2 regions of the Priestia sp. USM5 genome follow, and region 1 is predicted to be linked to the other one. Evidence: riboswitches for the same ligand, from Rfam matches in the RefSeq annotation. Region 1 holds a riboswitch; the other holds the start of a gene.
What was found. Region 1 has a riboswitch for S-adenosylmethionine ahead of ACWATA_RS17190 (trans-sulfuration enzyme family protein). Riboswitches for the same ligand answer to the same signal wherever they lie in the genome.
Positions count from the first base shown of each region.

Region 2: another riboswitch for S-adenosylmethionine. It lies ahead of metK (methionine adenosyltransferase); the one in region 1 lies ahead of ACWATA_RS17190 (trans-sulfuration enzyme family protein).

Region 1 covers NZ_JBSGKN010000001.1:3,205,559-3,211,297, reverse strand. Annotated here, with positions in the region: gene ACWATA_RS17200 (hypothetical protein) at 1-762, shown strand, start outside; gene ACWATA_RS17195 (DUF2642 domain-containing protein) at 832-1,494, shown strand; SAM riboswitch class I at 1,661-1,778, shown strand; gene ACWATA_RS17190 (trans-sulfuration enzyme family protein) at 1,850-2,995, shown strand; gene ACWATA_RS17185 (trans-sulfuration enzyme family protein) at 2,979-4,160, shown strand; gene yoyC (protein YoyC) at 4,195-4,461, opposite strand; gene ACWATA_RS17175 (SIMPL domain-containing protein) at 4,524-5,183, opposite strand; gene putP (sodium/proline symporter PutP) at 5,284-5,739, opposite strand, start outside.
Region 2 covers NZ_JBSGKN010000001.1:37,213-42,951, forward strand. Annotated here, with positions in the region: gene ACWATA_RS00240 (DUF2584 domain-containing protein) at 12-254, shown strand; gene pckA (phosphoenolpyruvate carboxykinase (ATP)) at 289-1,878, opposite strand; SAM riboswitch class I at 2,253-2,370, shown strand; gene metK (methionine adenosyltransferase) at 2,503-3,705, shown strand; gene ACWATA_RS00255 (glycosyltransferase family 4 protein) at 3,739-4,884, opposite strand; gene ACWATA_RS00260 (phosphatase PAP2 family protein) at 4,903-5,427, opposite strand; gene ACWATA_RS00265 (gamma carbonic anhydrase) at 5,619-5,739, opposite strand, start outside.

The DNA of each region.
Region 1 (5,739 bases):
GAGGATACAAAGTCTAATTCCGCGCAAACATTTTCTGGATTTAATAGTGAAGTAGAACTGCACAGAGCCAACACATTTGCAGGCACTTTATTATTAATGAAAGATAAACAAGTGCAAATAAATCAAGGAGGGCCAGAGAAAAAATTGGGTAAGATCCTTGATGTATTAGGCTCATTTGAATCTGCGTATGTCGTATTACTAACAGAAGATGACGGCGTCGTTTATATCAATGTAGAGCACATAAAGAGTGTAAGTGAAGTTGTAAGCAAAAATACGCCTGTTGTTCCGCAAAATCCATTATTAGTTGAAGAAACACCTGAGTATATTAAAGCGAAAAGTTTCAATGAACTGTTTGAAGAGTTTTCGCATAGATGGGTAGCTATTAACGGTGGAGGGCCAGAGGCCGTAGAAGGTGTGTTAGTTCAAAGTCGCAATGGGAACTTTACTCTTGTACAAAATAATCAAGTTTTACGTTTACAACCAAGACACGTAAAAACCATTGCCTTAGGATCAAAAGGATCTTTCAAGCAAAATGAAGAAAATTCTGAGCAAAATGGAGATACAAATGAAGAAGATTCTGTGCAAGAATCAACTACTGTAGATAGAACCGGAGGTCGCACGGATGGCCGTACTGGAGACCGTACCGGAAGACGTACAGGAGGTCGCACAGACGATCGCTCGGGAGGACGCCGTACGGGTTCACGCTCTTCAACACCAGGTGAAAAAGTTATTAAAACGAAAAATTATCGTTGGAAAGCATGATGAACTGGAACATAAAAGGTGCTTATAAAGCACCTTTTCTATCATATAGGAAAAAGGAGGAGAATGAGTATGAGTATGAATCATTATATCGATAAAATTGTTGAAGTCGATATATCAGGTAAAACATCGTTTGTAGGAAAACTTGTTGATCTCGGGTTAGATGTAATGGTTTTATATAATGGACATGATTATTTGTATATTCCTCTTTTACACATACATCGCTTGCGAGAGGTTTCAGAAGAAGATTATACACCTTTACGAACCATAGAAGAGAACTTAATAGAAGAAAGCCAGCGGATTTCTTATCGTAATATTTTACAGCAGGCAAAAGGAAAATTTATCGAAATTTATGTAACAGGAGGAAAATCATTGCATGGCTATATTACAAGCGTGCTGAATGATTATCTTGTGTTTTATTCTCCAGTGTATAAAAATGTCTTTGTTTCTTTACATCATTTGAAATGGCTTACCCCTTATAGTAATGAGTTAACCCCTTATTCTTTAAGTGACAAAGAGCTTCCAGTAAGGCCTGCCTCTGCACCTTTTGTCAGAAACTTTGAAGAGCAGCTTAAAAAATATGAAAATCAACTGGTCGTATTAGATTTAGGGGATCAATCAGAAAAAATTGGCGTACTTAAAGAAGTTTCTACTAATATTGTTGAACTAATTACGGCAAATGGAGAAAGTATGTATTGGAAGTTAGCTCACGTAAAATCTGTGCACTTGCCTTAGAAAAAGAGACCTCGGTGTCGTCTCTTTTTTTATGTACTTATCAGGACAAGTATATTGAATAAACAAATGAGATGATTTAAATTTTTTAGAAAATTATGTTGACAATAAAGAAAATCTTTATTAAAGTTAGTAACAACAAACGTTAACCACCAACAATTATATAGAACTCTTATCAAGAGTGGCGGAGGGACTGGCCCTGCGATGCCCGGCAACCATCAAATGAAACATTCATTTGAACGGTGCTAATTCCTGTGGAACATCAGTATTGTTCTAACAGATGAGAGAAATCGTGTATAAACGAACACTCTTCCATCTGTGAAGAGTGTTTTTTATTTTGAGTTAAGGAGAGAAATAGATGAAAATTGAAACTTTATTAGTTCGTTCAGGAGTAGGTCGTGACCCTTCAACAGGTTCTATTACAACACCCATTTACCAAGCATCAACATTTGCTCATCCTGCTTTAGGGCAAAGTACAGGATTTGACTATGCACGTACGGCAAACCCTACTCGTACGGCATTGGAAGAAGCAATTGCTGCTTTAGAAAAAGGCGAAGTAGGAGTAGCATTCGCTTCAGGAATGGCGGGTGTAATGTCAGTTTTAGCGCTATTTAAAAACGGAGATCATTTAATTGTATCAGAGGATTTATACGGAGGAACGTACCGAGTACTAAATGAAATCTTTTCAGAGCAAGGAATTACTGTTTCGTACGTCAACACAGCCCATCTCGAGCAAGTAAAAGATGCGCTTCGTCCCAACACGAAAGCTTTATTTATTGAAACACCTACAAATCCAATGATGCACGTGACGGATTTGCCAGAAGCAATTGCGTTAGCTAAACAGCATGATTTGCTTACTATCGTTGACAATACATTCATGTCCCCTTACTATCAGCGTCCTTTAGAGCTTGGAGCAGATATTGTGATACATAGTGCAAGCAAATACATTGGGGGTCATAATGATGTAGTTGCTGGTCTTGTAGTCGCTCGATGTAGTAGCTTAGGAGAAAAAATTCGTTTTTATCAAAATGCAGCTGGGGCAATCTTAGGTCCACAAGATAGCTGGCTGTTATTGCGCGGTATTAAGACGCTAGCGCTTCGTATGGAAAAACATAACGAAAACGCACTGAAAATTGCAAATTGGCTTACTGCTCATGATCTCGTGGAAAAAGTGTATTACCCTGGTCTTGAAACACATCCGGGCTATGAAATCATGAAGAAACAAGCAACTGGATTTGGAGGCATGATTTCTTTTGCTGTCTCACACCCTGACATCGTGTCAGTACTTTTAGAAAATGTTAAAGTTATTACATTTGCAGAAAGCTTAGGAGGCGTGGAAAGTTTAATGACATTCCCAGCTCGTCAAACACACGCTGATATTCCTGAGGAAATTCGAAATCGTGTCGGAGTAACAAACTGTTTACTTCGATTATCAGTTGGAATTGAGCACGCAGATGATTTAATTAAAGATTTGAAGGAGGCATTTGATGCATACCAACAATAATAAACATAGATTTGGTACGAACTTAATTCATGCAAATACAGGAATTGACGGTCATTTTGGAGCGGTTAACGTACCTATTTATCAGGTATCTACATTTAATCAAGAAGATGAGACGAACAACGGCCGCTATGACTATTCTCGTTCAGGAAACCCAACGCGTGAGGCTTTAGAAAACACTATTGCTCAGCTAGAAAATGGATACGCTGGTTTTGCTTTTTCATCAGGTATGGCTGCTATTTCATCGGTGTTATCTATTTTTGAATCAGGAGATGAAATTTTAGTTTCACACGATACGTACGGCGGGACATATCGTGTATTAACACGATTATTTTCAAAGTTTGGTATCAAAACAACTTTTGTTGATACAACGAAGGTTGAGAAAGTAGAAGAAGCTATCACAAAAGATACGAAGGCTATTTATATCGAAAGCCCTTCAAATCCATTTTTACAGGTAACGGATATTAAAGCAGTAGCAAGTTTGGCGAAGGAGCACAATCTCCTTACAATTGTGGATAACACGTTTTTAACACCTTATCTACAGCAGCCGATTGACCTTGGTGTAAATATTGTCATTCATAGTGCTACAAAATATATCAGCGGCCACAGTGACGTCATTGGCGGTTTAGTTGTAGTAAGCGATGAAAAGCTAGCGGAAGAAGTAAAGTTTGTACAAAATGCTTTTGGTGCTATCTTGGGGCCACAGGATTGTTTTTTACTGCTTCGAGGCATTAAGACATTAAAAGTTCGTTTAGATCAGCAGTTAAAAACAGCGCTGCAGTTTGCAAAGTGGCTTGAAGAACAATCTCTAGTGAGCCGTGTATACTACCCAGGCTTAAAAAGTCATCCGGACCACAAACTCATTTCAGAACAAGCAAATGGATATGGAGCTATGATTTCTTTCCAAGTGCAGGATGAAGAAGTAGCACGACATATTTTACAAGGAGTCAAATTAGCTTCAATTGGCGTTAGTCTAGGTGCAGTTGAATCCATTCTCACGCATCCTGCAACAATGTCTCATGCAAGTATCCCAAAAGAAGTACGTGAAGAAAAAGGAATTACTGATTCACTTCTTCGCCTTTCAGTAGGGCTAGAGGAATTCGAGGATTTGAAGCAAGACTTTAACGCTGTTTTTCAAAGCTTAGAAAAAAAAGCGTTAATTAAATAAAAAAAGGACTTCCATTAAGGAAGTCCTTTTTTTGTTATATACAGCTATCTAAAAGGTTTGTGTATAGGGACGTAAGCGCAACTTTTTCATCAGAGGAAAGACTGCTGTTTAGAATTCTTTTTATGCCAAGATGATATTTTACATACGGTGTTTGCCGAACGCGTGGATGAGTCATTTCATCTTTTAAATCTTTCAGAATGGCTTCGTGAAGCTGATCTTCACTTGTCAGGGCTTGTTTAGAAGCGAAAGAACGGTTCAACCATAGGGTCTGATAAGCTGCTAGTAAATGTTCAGAAGTCATTGTGCAAAGAGCTCCTTTAGATTAGTTTCTTCATTATAATAATCTATAGTTTATCATAAGTATTAATACGTGTACGTAACTTTTACAGAAGCGGATACAGTCAAGGACTGAGCTTGGATAGGGGGAGAGGCTGCTAATAACTTAGGCGAGGAGCCAGATGACTGATAGACGGGGCCTTCTTCGATTAAAATGGGGATTTGGTTAATAGGGAGCTGCAGCGTGTTGGCAATGGTAAAGGCCTTTTCTTTAGCGTTAAGCAAAGCTTTACTTATCGCTTCTTGTTCATATTTATCATCATTTGTAACGTGAAATTGAAGATCTTGCGCTACGTTGGCTCCGCTTGAAAACGTAGCGTTATAAACATCGCCAGCTTGTTTTACATCTTGTACTCTTACTCTAAACAAATGCTGTACTTCGTATCCTGTAAGAGTCGATTTTCCATCGCTGTAATCATATTTAGGATTTATAGTGAATGAAGCTGTTTCAATTTGCTGGTCATTGATTCCAAGTTTTTGTATCTCTTGCAGCAGAGTATTTGAAACAGCTGAATTTTCTTTTAAGGCTTCTTGAACGTCTCGGTTTTCCGTGCGCGTTCCAATCGTCATGGAAATTTCATTTGGAATGGCTGAAGCACTTCCTTCACCAGTTACTTTAATTTCTCTATTTTGTGTATCTGCGCGCAGTGGCTGTGTAGGTTCATAAGGGAAATAAGAATGTTGCATGTAAAAACCCTCCTTAATCCGTCTTTAGTACATATATATGACTGCAGGGCTTGCATTAAAAGCAAAAAGTACACAAGTCGTAACTTGTGTACTTTTTTTACTATTTTGTATGCTGTTCTAATACGCTTTCCATGTTTCTAAATTGATCTTCTACAGCTTCTGAAGGCTTTTTTGTTAACAGACTTACTACAATAACAGCCAGCAAGCTTAAGAAAAATCCAGGAATCATTTCGTAAAGGGCATCTTTCAATGGAGTATTTACCCAAATTAATACTGTAGCTGCACCTACAATCATTCCTGCAAGGGCTCCCCATCTAGTCATACGCTTCCAGTAAAGACTTAGTAAAATGGCCGGGCCAAATGCAGAACCAAATCCAGCCCATGCGTATCCGACAAGTCCTAAAATCGTATCACTAGGCTTTAAAGAAAGCAAAATACCAATAATTGCAACACCTAAAACCGCAGCTCTTCCGACTGTTACAAGCTCTTTGTCAGAGGCTTTACGTCGGAAAAATGTTTTATAAAAATCTTCTGTAACAGAGCTTGCCGTTACAAG
Region 2 (5,739 bases), 3.2 Mb from region 1:
AGTGAGAGAAAATGGGGATGCCGCTAGAATTAAATACAATGATTGTGACAAAAGGCAACGAAAAGCGTGTAACAGATAACATTTTTCAAGTTGAGAAAAAAGGATATCGTTTGTATCCGTTGGATATTCCATTAAACATTCACAAAACGAAAAATGGAGAATGTATTGGAACTGCTGTTGTGCGTAAGGTAGAAATGGAGCAGGAAAAAACCATTGTCACATATGAACTGACAAAATTACATTCGACTAACTAAAAAACCGATCGTCTATAAGACGATCGGTTTTTTATTAGACTCTAGGTCCGCCTAATGTTGAAATGTCCGATGCTACATCATTAAAACGCTTGAAGTTCGCTTTGAATTTAGCGGCAAGTTCAGTTGCTTTTTGGTTATAAGCTGTTGCATCGTTCCATGCTTTAGAAGGCTGAAGCACTTCATCAGGAACTCCCGGAACATGAGTTGGAATCGATAAACCAAAAATAGCATCTGTTACTGTTTCGGTATTAGCTAGTTCTCCTTCAAGAGCTGCTTGAACCATAGCTCGAGTGTAACTTAACTTCATTCGTTCACCCACGCCGTATTCACCGCCGGTCCATCCAGTGTTTACAAGGTAGACATTTACGTTATGTTCATCGATTTTCTTTCCTAGCATTTCTGCATAAGTTGTTGGAGCAAGAGGTAAGAAAGGCTCACCAAAGCATGTAGAGAAAGTAGCCTGTGGCGATGTTACGCCGCGCTCTGTTCCAGCTAACTTACTAGTGTATCCGCTCAGAAAATGGTACATCGCTTGTTCTTTTGTAAGCTTGCTGATTGGAGGTAAGACGCCGAAGGCATCAGCAGTTAAAAAGACAATAGCTGTAGGGTGCCCAGCAACGCTTGGCAATACCGTATTATCAATAGAGTCAATTGAATAAGCGGCACGAGTATTCTCTGTTAAACTATTATCATTGTAATCTGCTACTTTCGTATTTTGATTCAACACTACATTTTCCAGTACTGCGCCGAAGCGAATTGCATTAAAAATTTGCGGTTCTTTTTCTTCGGAAAGCTGAATGCACTTCGCGTAGCAGCCTCCTTCAATATTAAATACACCAGAGCTTGACCAACCGTGCTCGTCATCTCCGATTAAACGACGGTTTGCATCAGCAGAAAGCGTTGTTTTACCCGTTCCAGATAAACCAAAGAATAATGCAACGTCACCTTCTTCTCCTACGTTAGCAGAACAGTGCATGGATAGAATATTGTTTTGAGGAAGCAAGAAGTTCATCACTGAAAAAATAGATTTTTTCATTTCACCAGCGTATTCAGTTCCTCCAATTAGCACAATGCGTCGCTCTAATGAAAGAATAATGAAGGTTTCAGAATTCGTCCCGTCTGTTTCAGGATCAGCTTTGAACGTTGGAGCTGCTACAATTGTAAACGGCTTCACATCATCATTTGTTTTTTGTTCAGCTGAAGGGCGAATGAATAACTGCTGAGCGAATAGGTTGTGCCATGCAAATTCATTAACTACTTGAATTGGTAACTGATACTTTTTATCAGCTCCAGCATATCCATTAAAAACAAAAAGTTCATCCTGTTTCTTTAAGTGGGTTAAGACTTTTTTGTATAGCGCATCGAATCGCTGAGCAGAAATTGGCTGATTGACGGGTCCCCATTCAACCGTTTTTGAAGATACAGCATCGCTTACAATAAATTTATCCAAAGGAGAGCGGCCTGTATATTTTCCGGTTTCGACTGACACAGCACCTGTAGAAGTCAGCGTTCCTTCGCGTCGAGCTAGAATTTTTTCAACAAGTTGTGGAACAGATAATTGGTGTTTTGTTGTTTTTAATTGAAGCAAACCATTTAATTCGATAGACATATCAACAGTACTCATGTGCACTACCTTCCTTTTTTAGCTATTATTTATTCATTAATGTTTGAAATTTATAATTAGTATAACACATTTATTTAATTATTCTATACTATTTAACTAAAAATGTTTGTGCATTATAAAAAAATGTACGTTATACCTATTTTAGACACATGTATATGTGCTAGAAGCGAAAAAAGTGAAGCTATTTCAAGTGAAAGCCTTTTTTTGGTCTGTCTTGTTAACCAAACTTCGTGATCATTCTTAATAAGGTATACTATTTTTAAATTTGAGTATGTTACATTAAAACAGATTCAAACATAAAGAGATGATTTCCATTTGAATGTTGTTGACAGTGAAGCGCTTTTTCATGTATTATATGTCCTTGAACGGATACTCTCTTATCCCGAGCTGGTGGAGGGACAGGCCCTGTGAAACCCAGCAACCATCGTCATTTTTTTGTGTAGACGATAAGGTGCTAACCTGATGCAAGGGCACAACCTTGATCGATAAGAGTGAAAGGCTTATGTAGAATTTGATACCTTTCCTCGATACAAGGAAAGGTTTTTTTATATTTTTTAACGTGTAATGAAAATAAGGGAATGAGTACCGTATCACAATGTATCGTATTTATAAGGAGGAAAACTGATGTCAACACAACGTCGTCTGTTCACGTCAGAATCTGTTACAGAGGGACATCCCGATAAAATTTGTGACCAAATTTCTGACTCAATTCTTGATGCTATCCTAGCAAAGGATCCAAATGCTCGTGTTGCTTGTGAAACAAGCGTAACAACTGGTTTAGTTTTAGTAAGCGGTGAAATTACAACTTCTACTTACGTGGATATTCCTAAAACAGTTCGTGAAACAATTAAAGGAATTGGCTATACTCGTGCAAAATACGGATTTGATGCTGAAACTTGTGCAGTATTAACATCTATCGACGAGCAGTCAGCTGATATCGCTGCTGGTGTAGACCAAGCGTTAGAAGCACGTGAAGGTCAAATGTCCGATGAAGAAATCGAAGCAATCGGAGCTGGAGACCAAGGGTTAATGTTTGGTTATGCATGTAACGAAACAAAAGAATTAATGCCTCTTCCAATTTCATTAGCTCATAAACTTGCTCGCCGTCTAACAGAAGTACGTAAAGAAGAAATTCTTCCTTACCTTCGCCCGGATGGTAAAACACAAGTAACAGTTGAATATGATGAAAACAACAAACCTGTTCGCATCGATACAATTGTTATTTCAACTCAGCATCACCCAGAAGTAACGTTAGAGCAAATTCAACGTAACTTAAAAGAATATGTAATTAATCCAGTTGTTCCAAATGAGTTAATTGATGAAAATACAAAGTATTTCATTAACCCAACAGGACGTTTCGTAATCGGCGGCCCTCAAGGAGATGCTGGTTTAACTGGTCGTAAAATTATCGTTGATACTTACGGCGGATATGCTCGTCACGGCGGCGGTGCATTCTCTGGTAAGGACGCAACAAAAGTAGACCGTTCAGCAGCTTATGCAGCTCGTTATGTTGCGAAAAACATTGTAGCAGCTGATCTTGCTGATAAATGTGAAGTACAACTAGCATATGCAATTGGTGTTGCACAGCCAGTATCTATTTCAATTGATACATTCGGTACAGGAAAAGTTTCTGAAGAAGTACTAGTAGATGTAGTACGCAAAAACTTTGACCTACGTCCAGCAGGCATCATTAAAATGCTTGATTTACGTCGCCCAATTTATAAGCAAACAGCAGCTTACGGTCACTTTGGTCGTACAGATGTGGAGCTTCCTTGGGAGTTCACAGACAAAGCTGAAGCATTAAAAACTCAAGCTTTAGCTAAATAATAAAAAAAATCTCCGTGAAAACGGAGATTTTTTTTATGCCCATTGAATACCTTCAGCAGATTTTTCTACGACATCTTCATATTCTGAAAGCAAATGCTGAAAAATGGCGTCCCATGATTGAGTAAGAGCATAGTGTCTCGCTGCATGGCCAAAGTGAAGCCGCTGGTGCAAATCATCAAGTAAACCTGTAATAGCCGAACTGAATTCTTCTAAGGAGTGAGGTTTGCAAAGGTAGCCGTTTCGCCCGTGCTGAACCATCTGTTTAACTCCTCCTGCATTTGCTGCCACCACGGGAGTTCCAGAAGCAAGAGACTCCAGTACGACATTTCCGAACGTTTCTGTTTCTGAAGGGAAAACAAACAAATCAGATGAAGAATAGATATGAGCAAGTTGCTTACCTTCAAGAAAGCCTGTAAATGTCATATGCTCAGATGCTTGCTGTTGCATTTGTTCTTTTAAAGGACCATCTCCCACAATAAGCCAGTGAACTTGGTGGCGGATATGATCAGGTAAAGATCGGGCAATTTTTAGTAAAAAATCAGCGTTCTTTTCTTTAGCTAACCTTCCTACATACGTTAAGATGTAGGGTTTTTTTATATTATATTTAATACGAATATCAAAGCGGTCATAGTGGGGATGGAACAATTTGTGATTTACCCCTCGCGACCAAATAGCTACGTTGTGAAACCCTTGTTTTTCTAGCTGCTGTTTGGTCACTTCGGAGGGAGCGAATAATTTTTGTACAGGTTTATAAAACCATTTCATATATTTTTGCAGTGGTACACGCATTTTTTCAAGTTCATAGTGAGATAAATAATCATCAAAATTGGTATGATAAGAGCCGACAAGAGGAATACCTAATCTTTTTCCGTAATAGGAGCCGCAAAGCCCCATTGTAAAAGGAGTGGCCAAATGAATAAGAGAAGGGTTGAATTCCTGCAGCTGCTTTTTAATTTTTAGAACGTTTGGCAATGAAAAACGGCTGTTTGGATAAAGGAAAAACGGCATGCTAGGCGAGCGGTGAACATACGTTGAAAACGACCGATTATGAGCAAATTCAGGAGCAAATACCTGGATGGGAATTTGCTTTGATTTGACATACTGAGTAAATTGATAAAGTGTTTTAGCAGCTCCGTTAACTTCCGGAGCAAATGTATCTGTAAATAAAGCAATTCTCATGAGTACTCCTCCTATCAATTAGACTAAAAATATGTTCAGTGAAACAGCACCTGAAAAGATGCCGAGTATCAGGCCTACCATGACATCCGTCGGATAGTGCAGACCTAGATAAATTCTTGAAATGCCTACCGTTACTGCAAGCGGCAAAAGAACGGCAGCGAAGGCTGGGTAAGTAATCATCAGAGGGGTAACTAACGAAAAAATAGCCGTTGTATGCCCCGATGGAAATGAATGATCTTTTAATGGATTTTCTAATACTTTTGTATGCTTTAGTTGAATATAAGGCCGTTGTCTCGGATATAGCTTCTTAGCAATGGCAACAGGAATATGGCTAACGGCTAGAGAAAAGGCACAGGCGTAAGCGACGGATGAAGGATGCAGAAATAGCAGCAAGCACGCTATCACAATGGTAAACGTGGCTCCGCCGGCATGAGTTAGTAAACGTAAAAATCTATTTAAGTGCTTTCGATCAAAATGTTGATTTACACTTTTGAATAATCGGCATTCGGCATCGTATACATACTGAATTAACTTGGCTTTCATAGAGTCGCTCCCTTTTTAATAAATACGTCTTTATTATTCAGTTTAATCTTTAATTGTGGAGGCAGTACTAAAACGATGTAAATTAATATGGAAATTTCTTTACAATTGTGGAGAGAATAGAACATGATTAGAGAGTTTGTGGAGATACTAAAAAAATTCCCTCAGTATGACTTTCTGAGGGAACGTTTCCTTTATAATGAAGAATCAGATTTCTTAATAGACTTATAATACTGCCCTTTTTCTACATATTCTGTACGAATGCGCTGCATATCTTTTAAATCCTCCTCAGTCAGAGTGCGGATTACTTTAGCA